2 regions of the Bradyrhizobium sp. NBAIM08 genome follow, and region 2 is predicted to be linked to the other one. Evidence: riboswitches for the same ligand, from Rfam matches in the RefSeq annotation. Region 2 holds a riboswitch; the other holds the start of a gene.

Region 1 (7,878 bases), 160 kb from region 2:
GATCAAGGCCAGCAAACCGCTCGACATCCTGGTGATCGGCAGCCGCTCGACCACGATTCCGTCGTCGGAGAGCAGCTCCTATCCGGCGCGCATGGAGGCGATCCTCAAGGAGAAACTGCCGCCCTCCGAGCCGGTGCACGTCTCCGTAGAAATACAGAGCAAGAAAACGGCAGAGGAGACCGCGTCCACCTTCGTTAAGCTGATGGAAGCAAAAACGCCTACTTTGGTCATCTGGCAGACCGGGACCGTGGATGCTATCCGATCCATCGATCCCGACGAATTTCGTAGCGCGGTGACCGACGGGGTTGTTGCGCTGCAAAAGGCAGGGGCGGACGTCGTCTTGATGAATTTGCAATATAGCCCGCGCACCGAGACCATGATCTCGGCGCAGCCTTTTCTCGATAATATGCGCGTCGTGGCACAGGAGCACGACATCCCGCTGTTCGATCGTTTCGCGATCATGCGGCAGTGGAATGAACAGGGCCAGTTCGACCTGTTCAACCCGTCCCGCGGGCCTGAGCTGGCGAAGCAGGTCCATGATTGCCTTGGCCGGGCGTTGGCACAGTTCGTGATTGACGCTGCCCATCTGGAGCCGGCCCAGCAGCAAAATTGAGGTCTAGCGTTAATGAGTTCTCTCCGCCCTTTTTGCCTGACGTCATGGCTGGCCGTGCCTGCAACAGCAGTGCTGTTGTTGCTGACGCCCGCCGCGCATGCGCAGACGCCGGCCGCTCAGCCGGCGACCCCCGCACCCTCCCAGTCGCCTGATCCCGCGCCCGCTGCGCCGTCCCAGACCACCGTCGCCGCGAGGTCGCTCGAGCAGCGCGGCGTCACCTCGCGCGCCATCGACAAGGTGAAGGAGGTCGCGAAGTCCGCCGCCGACATCTTCAGCCGGGTGCCCTGCCTGCCGCCGAAGGGCGGCTCCAAGGCGATGGGCTCGCTGCCGCATGTCGCGAGCAAGCTGGCCGCCGGCCAGCCCGTCGTCATCGTCGCGTTCGGCTCCTCGTCGACTCAAGGGTTCGGCGCGAGCTCGCCGGAGTTCAATTACCCCAATCGTCTCGCCGCGCAGCTGCGCCGGCACTATCCGACTGCCGACATCAGCGTCATCAATGCCGGCGTCGGCGGCGAGGACGCCCCCGAGATGATGAAGCGTCTGCAGACGCAGGTGATCGACAGGCATCCGGATCTCGTGATCTGGCAGGTCGGCACCAACGCGGTGCTGCGCAATCTCGATCCTGCCGATACGGCCAAGCTGGTCGAGGACGGCATCAGCCGCATTCAGGCCGCCGGCGGCACCGACATCGTGCTGGTCGATCCGCAATATTCGCCGGCCGTCAACCAGCGCAAGGAGAGCGCCGGCAAGATGATCAAGCTGCTCGGCAACGTCGCCGAGCTCCGCAAGGTCGGCATTTTCCCACGCTTCGAGGTGATGCGCGACTGGCACGAGAACCAGTCGATCCCGGTCGAGGGCTTCGTCATCGCCGACGGCCTGCACATGAACGATTGGGGCTATGCCTGCTTCGCCCAGCTGCTCGGCGACGACATCATCCGCTCCGTCGGCCAGATCAAGCTCGGTGTGAGCGTGCCCGCCGATGTGAGAACGTACCGGCCGATGTGAGAGGGTGCGTAGGGTGGGTTAGGCGAAGCCGTAACCCACCACTGTCTATCTCCGCAGATGCAGCAGAGGTGGATTACGCCTTCGGCTAATCCACCCTACGAGACCTCGCTTCCCTCACGCCTTCTCCAGCGCCGCGGTGAGATCCTCGATCAGGTCATCCGCGTGCTCGAGCCCCGCCGAGAAGCGGATAAATCCCTCGCTGATGCCGAGCGCGGCGCGGTCTTCCGGCTTGAGGCGTTGATGCGTCGTGGTCGCCGGATGCGTGACGAGGCTTTTGGCGTCGCCGAGATTGTTGGAGATCTTGGCGAGCTTCAATTCGTTGAGCACACGGAACGCCGCCGCCTTGCCGCCCTTCACCTCGAAGCCGACCAGCGTCGAGCCGCCGCGCATCTGCTTCTTCACCAGCGCCGCCTGCGGATGATCGGCGCGGCCGGGATAGACCAGTCGCGAGATCTTGGGATGGCTCGCCAGCACCTCGGCGATGCGCGCGGCATTGTCGGTCTGCGCGCGCACGCGCACGCCCAGCGTCTCCAGGCCCTTGAGCAGGACCCAGGCATTGAACGGCGAAATCGACGGGCCGGTCTGGCGCATGAAATTGTGGATGTGCTCGGCGATGAAGGCTTCGGAGGACAGGATGATGCCGCCGAGACAGCGGCCCTGGCCGTCGATGTGCTTGGTTGCGGAGTAGACGACCACGTCGGCGCCGAGCGCGAGCGGGCTCTGCCAGATCGGGGTTGCAAACACGTTGTCGACGACGAGCCGCGCGCCACCCTTGTGCGCGATCTCGGCGATCGAGGGGATGTCGAGCACGTCCAGCGTCGGGTTGGTCGGGCTCTCCAGGAAGAACGTCTTGGTGTTGGGTCTCAGCGCGCGCTGCCACTGGTCGAGATCGAGCCCATCGACCAGCGTGGCCTCGATGCCGTAGCGCGGCAACAGGTCCTGGATGACGTAGAGGCAGGAGCCGAACAGCGCACGGGAGGCGACCACGTGATCGCCGGCCTTGAGCGGCGCCAGGATCGCGGTCGTCACCGCCGCCATGCCGGTTGCCGCCGAGCGCGCGGCCTCGGCGCCTTCGAGCTCGATCATGCGGCGCTCGAACATTGCAATCGTCGGGTTGGAATAGCGCGAATAGATGAAGCCGGGATCTTCGCCCTTGAAGCGCGCCTCGCACTCCTCCGCGCTGGCGTAGACATAGCCTTGCGTCAGGAACAGCGCCTCCGAGGTCTCGCCATATTGCGAGCGCAGGGTGCCGGAATGGACCAGGCGGGTTTCGGGGCGATAAGTGGCAGACGACTTCGACATAGGACCCTCTCCGACATGACCGTCGAGGCGAAAACGGTCACAAAAAAACCGGCCTGGATATCTCCACGGGCCGGGATCACAGAGGTCCCCGGCCTGTTTAGCGACTTATTTAACGTGGCTGCAAGCCGGCCGGCTCAAATCACCACGGGATAAGTGATGCTCATATTCCGCAATGCCCTTTCCGTCAAGGCGTCCATCGGATAGCCGTAAAAGACTTGTATTTCCGGCATGTCCGGATGCACTCGACCCCTGATGAGGACCCCCGGTTGACGTTCACGGTCGCCGCCGACGCCAATGGTATCCTGCCCGACCGCATGATTGCGGCGATGGCGGAAGAAGGTCTCATCCTGCCCGCCTACGACTTCGTCGAGAGCCAGATCCAGCCGGCGAGCCTCGATCTGCGCCTCGGCGACATCGCCTATCGGGTCCGCGCCAGCTTCCTCCCCGGGCCCGGTGCCACCGTGGCAGAGCGCATCGACGAGCTGAAGCTGCACGAGTTTAGCCTCGCCGACGGCGCGGTGCTCGAGACCAACTGCGTCTACATCGTGCCGCTGCTCGAGAGCCTCGCGCTGCCGCCGGAGATCGTCGCTGCCGCCAATCCGAAGAGCTCGACCGGCCGGCTCGACGTCTTCACCCGCGTCATCGCCGACGGCACCCGCCGCTTCGATATGATCGGCGCCGGCTATCACGGCCCGCTCTATGCCGAGATCAGCCCGAAGACGTTTCCGGTGCTGGTGCGCGAGGGCTCGCGTCTCAGCCAGGTGCGCTTCCGCACCGGCGATGCCATCCTCAATGCCGACGAGCTCGATGCGCTGCACGCCAGCGAGCGTCTCGTCGACATCGACGATGCCGATCTCTCGGGCGGCGTTGCCGTCTCGGTCGATCTCTCCGGCGAGAAGGCGAGCGGCTTCGTCGGCTATCGCGCCAAGCGCCACACCGGCGTCGTCGATGTCGACCGCCGCGCCGGCTACGCGGTGGAGGATTTCTGGGAGCCGATCTCGGCGCGCCCCGACGGCAGCCTGATCCTCGACCCCGGCGAGTTCTATATCCTCGCCTCCAAGGAAGCGGTGCAGGTGCCGCCCGACTACGCCGCTGAGATGGTGCCGTTCGACCCCCTGGTCGGCGAATTCCGCGTGCACTATGCCGGCTTTTTCGATCCCGGCTTCGGCTATGCCGGCGCTGGCGGGCTGGGATCGCGCGCCGTGCTGGAGGTGCGCTCGCGCGAGGTGCCGTTCATCCTCGAGCACGGCCAGATCGTCGGCCGCCTCGTCTACGAGAAGATGCTGGCCCGCCCCGACGCGATGTACGGCCAGCGCATCGGCTCCAACTACCAGGCGCAAGGCCTCAAGCTCTCGAAGCATTTTCGGGTGTAGCCCGATCCTGTAGCCCGGATGGAGCGCAAGCGTAATCCGGGAAGGTCTCACTTGTGGCGCGATCCCGGATTACGCTTTGCTCCATCCGGGCTACAAGGTGGTGACATGATTGAGCCATCCCAACTCGACGCACAGATCATCAACGACGTCGCGGACGCGCTGATCTATTCCGATCGCTCCGGCACGATCACACGCTGGAATCGCGCATCGACCGCGCTGTTCGGCTTCACGGCCGACGAAGCGCTCGGCCAGAACCTCGATCTGATCATTCCCGAACATCTTCGCGCCGCGCACTGGAAAGGCTTCGACGCCGCGCTCGCGAGCGGCACCATGAAGCTTGCGGGCAAGCCGACGCTGACCCGCGCGCTGCACAAGAGCGGGCGCAAGCTCTACATCGAGATGACCTTCGCATTGGTGCGAGACAACGATGGCGCGGTGCAGGGATCGGTGGCGATGGCTCGCGACGTCACGGAGCGCGTTGAGCGCGAACGGGCGGCCAAGGCGGCGCAAAATTCGTGATGCGGAATTGACGGAAAGCCGCGCAGGGAGGCCTGCACGCGCGTCATGTTGCCTGTCACCGGCGGCGGTGACACACTCGATCAAAACCATGATCAGGGAGCGAACATGACTATCGCACCAGACCTCGCGCAGCACGCGCAATGGAAGCGCTGGCGCGCCGTCGCCGATCTCTATCACGCTTACTTCACCGGGCTGATCCTCACCGTCGTCACGCGCCGCGGCACGGCGGATGCCGCAGAATTCGTCTTCCGCGTGTTTCGTCGCCAGCAGCAGGAGCGTTTCCTGCCGGGGCTCAGCAAGCTCGGGATCCACCATCTGCCGCCGGCGGTCGCGGCTGCGCAATACCACTATCTCTCCAACTGGATCGGCGGCGTGCATGTCGAATACATGTACGAGAGCGACACCAAGGCTTGGATCCGCTATCCGCCGCCGCGCTGGATCTGGAAGGGCACTGCGATCTGTGGCGTGCCGGGCGAAGTCTCACGCGCCATGCTGCGCGGCTGGCACGCCAACAATGGCGCGGCCCTCGGCGATCTCAGGCTCGGCTTCGTCTGCACCAAGCAGAGCGTCGACGGCCAGGACGGGCTCGAAGGCTATTACTATCTCTACGACCATCCGCTCGAGCTCGACCAGCGCCTCGTGTTCGCGCGCCACCTCGAAGCACCTTTGTTCGATGCGAAGACGGCGCCCGCCTTGCCGGTCGCGAGCTGGCCAAGACCGCGGCTGGAAAAGGCCTATCGCAATTACGCGATGGAATATGTCCGCACCGCCGCGCCCGTGATGGTGCAGCTGTTCGGCCCGGAGGATGCCGGCTATCTGCTGCACCTCACCGGCAAGCTGATCGGCATGCAATATTTCGACGAGGTCGCCACAGCGCTGGCAATGACCCGCGGCGGCGCGCGAGAATTCGCATCGTTCCTGAACGCGTTGCTCGCCGCGCAGGATGATGCAGCCGAGACGGCTCAATCGGAAGACACCTTCGAGATCCGGCAGCAGAGCTGGAAGCTGATGGACGACGTCGCCGATTATCATCGCGCCTGCGCCAAGGTGCTGGAGGGATTGTTCGAAGGGCTCGCCGCAGGCTGCGGCCGGCACATCGGCGTGCAGATGCGCACCGCGGTAGGCGGGCGCCCACCGCTGGTGTGGACCATCGGTTAGGCGACGGCCGCAGCGGGCCTCACCTCGCCCCGCTTGCGGGGAGAGGTCGGATTGCATCGAAGATGCAATCCGGATGAGGGGGAGTCTCCGCGAGTCCAGCTCTCGCCGTCTTCGCGAATAGAGCCCCTCACCCCGACGCTCTCGGCGCGAGCAAGGCTCGTCGCGGCCCCGTAAGAACGGGGAGAGGGAGAAGAACGAATTCCACCGCTTGAAATGCGCTGCCGCAGGGCACGCCTGCATCGGGCGCAGGCAGAATCGGAGCACGCCGTGCTAACACGCCTCAGCCGCGCCATTCGCGCGAACGACGCCATTGGCACACCAAGTGATTGCTGCGCTGCAAACGGCGCCTGCGCCCGGGAGAGGACATGTCCGACATCGCCGAAATCCCGGTCGATGAGCAAGAGCGCCCGCTGCCGCCGCCTCCGGCGCCGATCAGAAGCGCTCTGACGGATGGGCCGATCCTGCGGACGCTGCTCTCGCTCGCTTGGCCGAACGCGATCGGTCTGTCGGCCGGCATTTGCGTGGTGATCGCCGAGACCTCCTATGTCGGCCGGCTCGGCGTCGAGGCGCTGGCGGCGATGGCGCTGGTGTTTCCGACGATCATTCTGACCATGACGATGTCCGGCGGCGCCATGGGCGGCGCGGTGGCCTCGGCCATCGCGCGTGCGCTCGGCGCCGGGAATCGCGAGCGCGCCGGCGCATTGGCCGTGCACGCGATGCTGATCGGTATCAGCTTCGGACTCATCTTCATGCTGGGCATGTTGATCTTCGGGCCGAGGTTGCTCGAGATGCTCGGCGGCCGCGGCGATGTGCTGACGCATGCGATCGCCTATACGCAGGTGTTCTTCGGCGGTGCCGTGCTGCCCTGGCTGCTTAACACCATGGCGGGCATCCTGCGCGGCACCGGCAACATGAAGCTGCCGTCGTTCCTGATCCTCAACTCCGCGGCCTGGCAGATCGTGCTCGGCGGCACGCTCGGTCTCGGGCTCGGGCCAGTGCCGCAGTTCGGCATGCGCGGCGTCGCCGCCGGCGCGCTGATCGCCTATACTATGAACATCGGCATTATGGCCTGGTACCTGTTCTCCGGCCGCGCGCGGATCACGCTGAAGCTGCGCGGCCTGCGCATCCAATGGGCGATGTTCTTCGACATCCTCAAGGTCGGCGCCATCGCCTGCTTCTCGCCGCTGCAATCGGTGCTGACGATCTCGATCTTCACGCACATGCTGGCGCAGTTCGGCACTGCGATCCTCGCCGGCTACGGCGTCGGCGCGCGGCTCGAATTCCTGCTGACCTCGATCGCATTCTCGTTCGGCATCGCCTGCGTGCCGATGGTCGGGATGGCGATCGGCGCCGGCCGCATCGCGCGGGCCCGGCGCATCGCCTGGACCGCCAGCGTTGCTGCTTTCGTGGCGGTCGGCGTGCCGGCGTGCCTCGTTGCGATCTTCCCCGATCTCTGGGTCAACATGTTCACCGACAGTGTGGCGGTGCGCGCGGCGAGCCATCAATATCTTTCGACGGTCGGGCCGTTCTACGCCTTCTTCGGCCTGGCAACGACGATGTATTTCTCCTCGCAAGGCGCGGCCAAGGTGATCGGGCCCGTGCTGGCGCAGACCGCGCGGCTGATCTACATCGCCGGAATCGGCTGGTGGCTGTCGAGGCACGGCGCCAGCGCGCAGAGCTTCTTCTGGCTCGCCGCGAGCTCGATGGTCGTGCTCGGCCTCTTGTCGTGCTCCAGCGTCGTGCTGACACGCTGGGGACCGCGCGAGACGAAGCCTGCGATCAAGCCGGCGCTTTCGGCTGCGGACTAGCGACGCTTGTGGCGGCGATGGCCGCCGCCGCCGGTATTGGCGAGACGCATCAATTGCGGGATCATCGCCATCATGTCGCTGCCGCCGAGCATGCCCATGATGT
Region 2 (7,878 bases):
GATCATCTCGGCATCGAGCGCGCGCATCTCGTCGGTCTTTCGATGGGCGCCTATTCCTCGTTGCAGATCGGGTTGAACGCGCCGCAGCGCGCGCTGTCGATGACGCTGGCCGGCGTCGGCTCCGGCTCGGAGCTCGAGAACCTGGAGACCTGGCGCACGCAGTGCCGCGCCAATGCCGAGCAGTTCGAGACGCTGGGATCGGTGGAGGTCGCGAAAGTCACGCGCGAGGCGCCGAGCCGGATTCCGTTCCTGGTGAAGGATCCACGCGGGCATGCCGATTTCTACGCCGCACTGGCGCGGCACGATGCCAAGGGATCGGCGCGCACCATGCGCGGATTCCAGGGCGGCCGTCCCTCGATCTACACGATGACGGACGCGATCAGAGGCGCGGCAACACCCGCGCTGATCATCTGCGGCGACGAGGACGAGCCCTGCGTGGGCGCCAGCCTGTTCCTGAAGAAGCACCTGCCCGCGGCGGGGCTCGCGATGTTTCCGAAGTCCGGCCACGTGCTGAACCTGGAGGAGCCCGCGCTGTTCAACGAGAGTGTCGAGCGGTTCGTGACGCTGGTGGAAGCAGGACGTTGGCCGGTGCGGGACCCGCGGTCGCTGGTTTCCCACTAGCTGTCATTCCGGGATGCGCCGAAGGCGCAGGCCCGGAATCCATCGGGCTGCAGGCGCTGTTGGACGATGGATTCCGGGCTCGATGCTTCGCATCGCCCCGGAATGACGGAGAGAAACTACTTCCCCCCGCCGCGGCTCAGCAAGAATACCGCCTGCTCGCCGAACATGTTCCACACCCACCAGGGCAGGTTCAGCGGCACCGGGCGGCCGTAGAGATCGAGCGCGACCGAGCGCTCCATCTTGACGTTGATCTCGTCGCAGAGCTGCACGAAATCCTTGATGGTGCAGAAATGGATGTTGGCGGTGTCGTACCAGGTCGCCGGCAGATTCTCCGTGCGCGGCATGTGGCCGCCGATCAGGAGCTGGAGCCGCATCTTCCAGAAGCCGAAATTCGGGAACGAGACGATGGCGCGGCGGCCGATGCGCAGCAGGTTCTCCAGCACGACCTTCGGCTGCCGCGTCGCCTGCAGCGTCTGCGACAGGATCACGTAGTCGAAGGCATCGTCGGGATAATTGACGAGATCGGTGTCGGCATCGCCCTGCACCACCGCGAGCCCCTTGGCGACGCAGCGGTTGACGCCCTCGCGCGACAATTCGATGCCGCGGCCGTCGATGCCGCGGGTCTCCAGCAGCTGAAGCAGATCGCCGTCGCCGCAGCCGACGTCGAGCACTTTCGAGCCCGGCTTGACCATTTCGGCGACCAGCCGATGATCGGCGCGATAATCACCGGATGGCCTGGCGGCAACGCCGTCCAGCGGCAACACTTCCTGCACGGACATCGCTAACGGTCCTCGAGGTTGAGCCCGCGGGCCTTGCCTGCCGATTGCAGGAAGGCCCGGGAGATGTCGAAGAATTCGGGCACGTCGAGCAGGAAGGCGTCGTGGCCGCGATCGGTCTCGATCTCGGCGAATGACACGCGCGCGCTCGAAGCGTTCAGCGCGTGCACCAGCGCGCGCGATTCCGAGGTCGGAAACAGCCAGTCGCTGGTGAAGGAGACCACGCAGAAGCGGGTCTTGATGTCGGCGAAGGCCTTGGCCAGCACGCCGCCATGGTCGGCGGCGATGTCGAAATAGTCCATCGCCCGCGTCAGGTAGAGATAGGAATTGGCGTCGAAGCGCTCGACGAAGGACGAGCCCTGGTAACGCAGATAGGATTCGACCTGGAAATCGGCGTCGAACGAGAAGGTCGGCAGCTCGCGGTCCTGCATGCGCCGGCCGAACTTGCGGTGCAGCGCCGCGTCCGAGAGATAGGTGATGTGCGCCGCCATCCGCGCCACCGCGAGCCCGCGATGCGGATGGATCCCGCGATCGGCATAGCCGCCGCCATGCCAGTCGGGGTCGGCCATCACGGCCTGGCGGCCGAGCTCGTGGAAGGCGATGTTCTGCGCCGAGTGCCGCGTCGCGCAGGCGATCGCCAGCGCGGAGTACACGCGGCTAGGATAGGCGGCGGTCCATTGCAGCACCTGCATGCCGCCCATCGAGCCGCCGACGACGGCAAACAGCGTGTCGATGCCGAGCCGGTCGATCAGCATCGCCTGCGCGCGCACCATGTCCGGAATGGTGATGACGGGGAAGTCCAGGCCCCAGACCTTGCCGGTGGCGGGATTGATCGACGCCGGCCCGGTCGAGCCCATACAGCCGCCGATCACGTTGGAGCAGATGATGAAGTAGTGCTTGGGATCGATGGGTCGGCCGGGACCGACCAGCGTCTCCCACCAGCCCGGCTTGCCGGTGACGGGATGTACGTTGGCGACATGCTGGTCGCCGGTCAACGCATGACAGATCAGCACGGCGTTGGAGCGATCGGCATTGAGCTCGCCATAGGTCTGGTAGGCGATCTGGAACGGGGTGAGATCGACGCCGCAATCGAGCCGCAGCGGCTGCTCGGTGCCGAAATGCGCAACCAGCGAGCTTGGATGATCGACCTCGTGCGACCGCTCGTCGGCGCTGATCGCAGGACTCGGTATCGACTTGACGCTACCCATCTCGGACATCGACCTCGTTTGCGACTGGCTGCTCGACCGCGCCGCTGACATCAGGCCATGAAAAACCCGGCCTGAACGATAGGTTCGGCCGGGATCGGAAGCGTCCCCGGCCTGTTTAGCGAGTTTTTTAACGTGGCTGCAAGCCGGCCGGCTCAAATGACCACGGAACGGGCAAAAGCTACCGTCTTGGGCGGTTTTCGTCAAGTCGCGGCCCGGATCGGCCCAATTCGCCTCTGCCGCAACGCCTGCAAAGCACGTCATTTCTCTTTGCTTTCGCCGCCACGACTGCCTAATCAGGACATCCCCATCGGAACGATCGACGACCAGACATGTCCCAACGTCCGCCCGCGCCACCATCGCTGCAGGAACTGCGCAAGGAGATCGACGCGATTGACGAGGGCATGCATCGCCTCCTCATGCAGCGCGGCGAGATCATCGATCGCCTGATCCAGGTGAAGCAGACCCAGGAGGTCGGCTCGGCGTTCCGGCCCGCGCGCGAGGCTGCCATGATGCGCGAGATCGTGCAGCGTCATCGCGGCATCCTGCCGCTCGACACGGTCGAGAGCATCTGGCGCGTCATCATCTCGACCTTCACTTACGTACAGGCGCCGTTCTCGGTGCATGCCGACATCTCGGCCAGCGAGGCGGCGATGCGCGATTCCGTGCGCTTCAATTTCGGCTTCACCGTGCCTTACGTCGCGCATTTCAGCGCACAGGCCGCGGTCGAGGCGGTAGCGAAATCCAAGGGTGATCTGGCAATGGTCTCGGCGACCTCGAGCCGCACGCCATGGTGGCTGGAGCTGGAAGCGGACGGCGCGCCGAAGATCATCGCGCGGATGCCCTTCATCGAGCGCGCCGACCATCCGGCCGCCTTGCCGGTGTTCGCGATCTCGCGCGTCGCCGACAGCGCCCTGGTAACGGAGGTCGAGACGTTCAGCGTGCGCGTCTCGGGATGGAACGCCGAGGTCGCCCGCGCGCTGTCGCCGCTCGCCGAGATCGTGGCCGTGCCAGATACCGCCTTCGACGGCGCGGCGCTCTTGGTCTCGGTCACCGGCGCGACCAGCATCGACAAGATCAGGGCTGCCCTGATCGAGGCGGGGGCCTCGGTGCGCTCTGTGGCCCTCGTCGGCAGCCACGCAACGCGCTATACGGTGCCCCCGACCGGGCCGAAATCGTAAAATCGCGAGCAGCCCAGCCTATCCGGAGTCCAAGATGTCCCGCCCCGTGCCGAATCCCGGCATTCTCGATATTGCGCCCTACACGCCCGGCAAGAGCCCGGTGCCGGAGCCGGGCCGCAAGGTGTTCAAACTCTCCGCCAACGAGACGCCGTTCGGGCCCTCGCCCAAGGCGATCGAAGCCTTCAAGCGCGTGGCAGATCATCTGGAGGACTACCCGGAAGGCACCTCGCGCGTGCTGCGCGAGGCGATCGGCCGCTCGTTCGGCCTCGATCCCAACCGCATCATCTGCGGCGCCGGCTCGGACGAGATCCTCAATCTGCTCGCGCACACCTATCTCAGCCAGGGCGACGAGGCGATCTCGACCACGCACGGCTTCCTTGTCTACCCGATCGCGACGATGGCGGTCGGCGCCAGGAACGTCATCGCCCAGGAGACCAACCTCACCGCCGACGTCGACGCCATCCTGAAGGCCGTGACGCCGAAGACGAAGCTGGTCTGGCTCGCCAACCCCAACAACCCGACCGGCACCTATCTTCCGTTCGACGAGGTCAAGCGGCTGCGCGCCGGCCTGCCCTCGCACGTGCTGCTGGTGCTGGACGCCGCCTATTGCGACTACGTCTCGCGCAACGACTATGAGATGGGGATCGAGCTCGTCGCCACCACCGAGAACACGGTGGTGACGCACACCTTCTCCAAGATCCACGGTCTTGCAGCGCTGCGCATCGGCTGGATGTTCGGGCCCGAGCACGTCATCGACGCGGTCAATCGCATCCGCGGTCCCTTCAACGTGTCGACGCCGGCGATGTATGCCGCGGTCGCCGCGATCGAGGATACCGCGCATCAGGCGATGTCGAAGCAGTTCACCGAGACCTGGCGCAACTGGCTCACCGAGGAGATCGGCAAGCTCGGGCTGAAGGTGACGCCGAGCGTCGCCAATTTCGTGCTGATCCATTTCCCGACGGACAAGGGCACGACCGCCGATGACGCCGACGCGTTCCTGACCAAGCGGGGGCTCGTGCTGCGCGGCTTGAAGAACTACGGCCTGCCGCATGCGCTGCGCATGACCATCGGCACTGAGGAGGCCAACCGCCTCGTCGTCGAAGGCTTGCGCGACTTCATGGGCGGCAAATGAGCGCGCAGGCGCACTTCCAGCGCGTGGCGCTGATCGGCTTCGGCCTGATCGGCGGCTCGATCGCCCGCGCTGCGAAGCTCCAGGGGCTTGCCGGTGAAATCGTCACCACCGCACGCTCGGAGAAGACACGCGCGCGTGTCGCCGAGCTCGGCATCGTCGATCAGGTGGTGGCGACCAATGCGGAGGCCGTGAGGGATGCCGATCTCGTCATCCTCTGCATTCCCGTCGGCGCCTGCGGACCCGTAGCGCAGGAGATCGCGCCGCATCTCAAGCCGGGTGCGATCGTCTCCGACGTCGGCTCGGTCAAGGGCGCTGTGGTCCGCGACATGGCCCCGCATCTGCCGGGCGGCATTCATTTCGTGCCGGCGCATCCGGTGGCGGGCACCGAGCATTCCGGCCCGGATTCGGGCTTTGCCGAGCTCTTCATCAACCGCTGGTGCATCCTGACCCCGCCTGATGGCAGCGACGCAGCGGCGACGGAGCACCTGCGCGCGTTCTGGGCGGCGATGGGCGCCAAGGTCGAGGTGATGACGCCGGATCATCACGACCTCGTGCTCGCGATCACCAGCCACCTGCCGCATCTGATCGCCTACACCATCGTCGGCACCGCCGACGAATTGGCGCAGGTGACGGAATCCGAGGTGATCAAATTCTCCGCCGGCGGTTTTCGCGATTTCACCCGCATCGCGGCGTCCGATCCGACGATGTGGCGCGACGTCTTCCTCGCCAACAAGGAGGCCGTGCTGGAGATGCTCGGCACCTTCACCGAGGATCTGGCAAAACTCACCCGCGCGATCCGCCGCGGCGACGGGGAGGCGCTGTTCGACCACTTCACCCGCACCCGCGCCATCCGCCGCGGCATCGTCGAGATCGGCCAGGATTCCGCCGCGCCCGATTTCGGCCGGCCGCATGCGGCGCTGAAGAAGCCGTGAGCCTGTAGCCCGGACAATGCTGCGTAGCCCGGATGGAGCGCAAGCGTAATCCGGGACAGTGCCAGCTGTGATCAAGAACCCCGGATTGCGCTGCGCTCCATCCGGGCTACGGGAGCCACCTAATACAGCGGCGGGATCTGGCCGACCTTGACCGGGCCGAGCAGCACGGCACCGTCGACGAATTTCAGCGGGAAGCTCCGCGCTTTCTTACCTTCCAGCGTGCTCTCGGTACCGATCGAATTGATGCCGGCGGCAACGCCGGCATTGGCGTTCTGCTTGATGACCTTGCCGAGGCCCGGCACGGCGCGGTCGAGCGCGCCGAACAGATTATTCAGGTCCTGCGACTTCACGCCGGGCGCGAGGCGATCGAGCGTTGCCTGCGGTACGCCCTCCTCCAGCATCTTCTCGATGCCGAGCGCCGGGATCACGCGCTCGAGGCCGGTCACCGTCATCTGCAATTCGCCGTCGAGCCGGCCGTTGGGCGACAGGCCGAGCGTGCCGGCCGCGACCGCGATCATCTCGCCCTGTTGAATGCGCGACTGCACGATCTCGATGTGACCGCCGGCGGCCTGGATCTCGCGGAAGCGCTGCGGCCACGGTTTGGGCGTGAGGTCGGAGAGGCCGGTGATCTTGGCGCGGGTGTCCGCCTCGAACGGCTCGGCGAGCAGCGGATGCACGCCCTGGATGCTGCCCTGCGCGACATGGAGCACGGTCTCGATCACCGGATGATCGGCCGGCGAGCCATCGGCAAGGCGCCCGTGCAGCTCAACCTGCTTGGCGCGCGCAAGCGGCACCTGCACGCTGCCATCGAGACGGTTGAGGCTGGGGTCGTCGAACACGATGGAAGCGCGATCCGGCACAGCCGGCAGACCCGCCACACTGGCGCGGCCCTTGCTCCAATTCACGGTGAAGGTGTTTTGCGTAATGCCGTCGATCAGCGTGGCGGGCGCTGCGAATTCGGCGATGATGCGCTTGGGGTCGTAGACCTGGGCCACGACCAGGATGTTGTCGAGCTTGGCCGTGAACGGCGTCTTGCTCGCGTTCTGCGAGACCAGGGCGACGCTGGCGCCGGAGCACTGGACCTCGAAGCGGAACGGGAAGCCGGCGATCGAGCGCTTGGCACAATCATAGATGCGGCCGGCCTTGGCCTCCTGCGCCCGCCAGGCGTCGGCGACGATTTCGGCCTGCCACGCCGCATAGAACCAGAAGCAGGTCCAGCCGACGGCGAGGACCAGGACGAGAACGGGGGCGATGAAAAGGCCCCAGCGGGAGCGGCGGCCAGTGGCAACGGTCATATTGGACATGCGGCGACCCTTTGACGCCAGATTCAGGCAAATGTAAGCGGGGCGGGCCTGCGACGAAAGGCGCAGAAATCGCTTCGCTTGGGCGCAGGGTTCTGGTAGCCGTCCCCGAAATGTCCGAAATCACCCTCCCCTCCGTCACCACAGCCAAGGGCGACCTCTGGGTGTTCGGCTACGGCTCGCTGATGTGGCGGCCGGGCTTCGATTTCGAGGAGCGCGTCCCGGCGCGGCTGGTCGGCGAGCATCGCGCGCTCTGCGTCTATTCCTTCGTGCATCGCGGCACGCCGGAGAAGCCGGGCTTGGTGCTCGGACTCGACCGCGGCGGCGCCTGCCGCGGCATCGCCTTCCGCGTCGCCGAGAAGAACCGTGCCGAAGTGGTCGCATATTTGCGCGCACGCGAGCAGGTCACCTCGGTCTATCGCGAGGTGATGCGCTCGGTGTGGCTGGAGAACGATGCACGCCAGCGCGTCGCCGCTCTCGCTTACGTCGTCGACCGCGGTCATGTGCAATATGCCGGCCGCCTCTCGCTGGCCGAGCAGCACCGCCATGTCGTCCAGGGCCACGGCCAGTCCGGCGCCAACCGCGACTACGTCACCGCGACGGTGAAGGCGATCGAGGCCGAAGGCTTTCGCGACACGCAGCTGCATCAGCTTGCATTGATGCTGCACGGTGATGCGCATTCCCTGCACGCGGCGGCTCGGGACCAGGATCGGGAAAGCCGCTAAAGCAT

Evidence for each region. Region 2 has a riboswitch for S-adenosylmethionine ahead of I6F37_RS26995 (homoserine O-acetyltransferase). Riboswitches for the same ligand answer to the same signal wherever they lie in the genome.
Region 1: another riboswitch for S-adenosylmethionine. It lies ahead of I6F37_RS27840 (O-succinylhomoserine sulfhydrylase); the one in region 2 lies ahead of I6F37_RS26995 (homoserine O-acetyltransferase).

What each region holds. Positions count from the first base shown of each region.
Region 1 covers NZ_JADYVR010000009.1:172,901-180,778, reverse strand. Annotated here, with positions in the region: gene I6F37_RS27850 (SGNH/GDSL hydrolase family protein) at 1-613, shown strand, start outside; gene I6F37_RS27845 (SGNH/GDSL hydrolase family protein) at 626-1,615, shown strand; gene I6F37_RS27840 (O-succinylhomoserine sulfhydrylase) at 1,730-2,917, opposite strand; SAM riboswitch at 2,994-3,073, opposite strand; gene I6F37_RS27835 (2'-deoxycytidine 5'-triphosphate deaminase) at 3,184-4,290, shown strand; gene I6F37_RS27830 (PAS domain S-box protein) at 4,396-4,809, shown strand; gene I6F37_RS27825 (hypothetical protein) at 4,915-5,967, shown strand; gene I6F37_RS27820 (MATE family efflux transporter) at 6,333-7,775, shown strand; gene I6F37_RS27815 (hypothetical protein) at 7,772-7,878, opposite strand, start outside.
Region 2 covers NZ_JADYVR010000009.1:11,055-18,932, forward strand. Annotated here, with positions in the region: gene I6F37_RS26985 (alpha/beta fold hydrolase) at 1-621, shown strand, start outside; gene metW (methionine biosynthesis protein MetW) at 738-1,400, opposite strand; gene I6F37_RS26995 (homoserine O-acetyltransferase) at 1,403-2,605, opposite strand; SAM riboswitch at 2,700-2,779, opposite strand; gene I6F37_RS27000 (chorismate mutase) at 2,935-3,783, shown strand; gene hisC (histidinol-phosphate transaminase) at 3,818-4,915, shown strand; gene I6F37_RS27010 (prephenate/arogenate dehydrogenase family protein) at 4,912-5,847, shown strand; gene I6F37_RS27015 (DUF2125 domain-containing protein) at 5,967-7,151, opposite strand; gene I6F37_RS27020 (gamma-glutamylcyclotransferase) at 7,262-7,873, shown strand.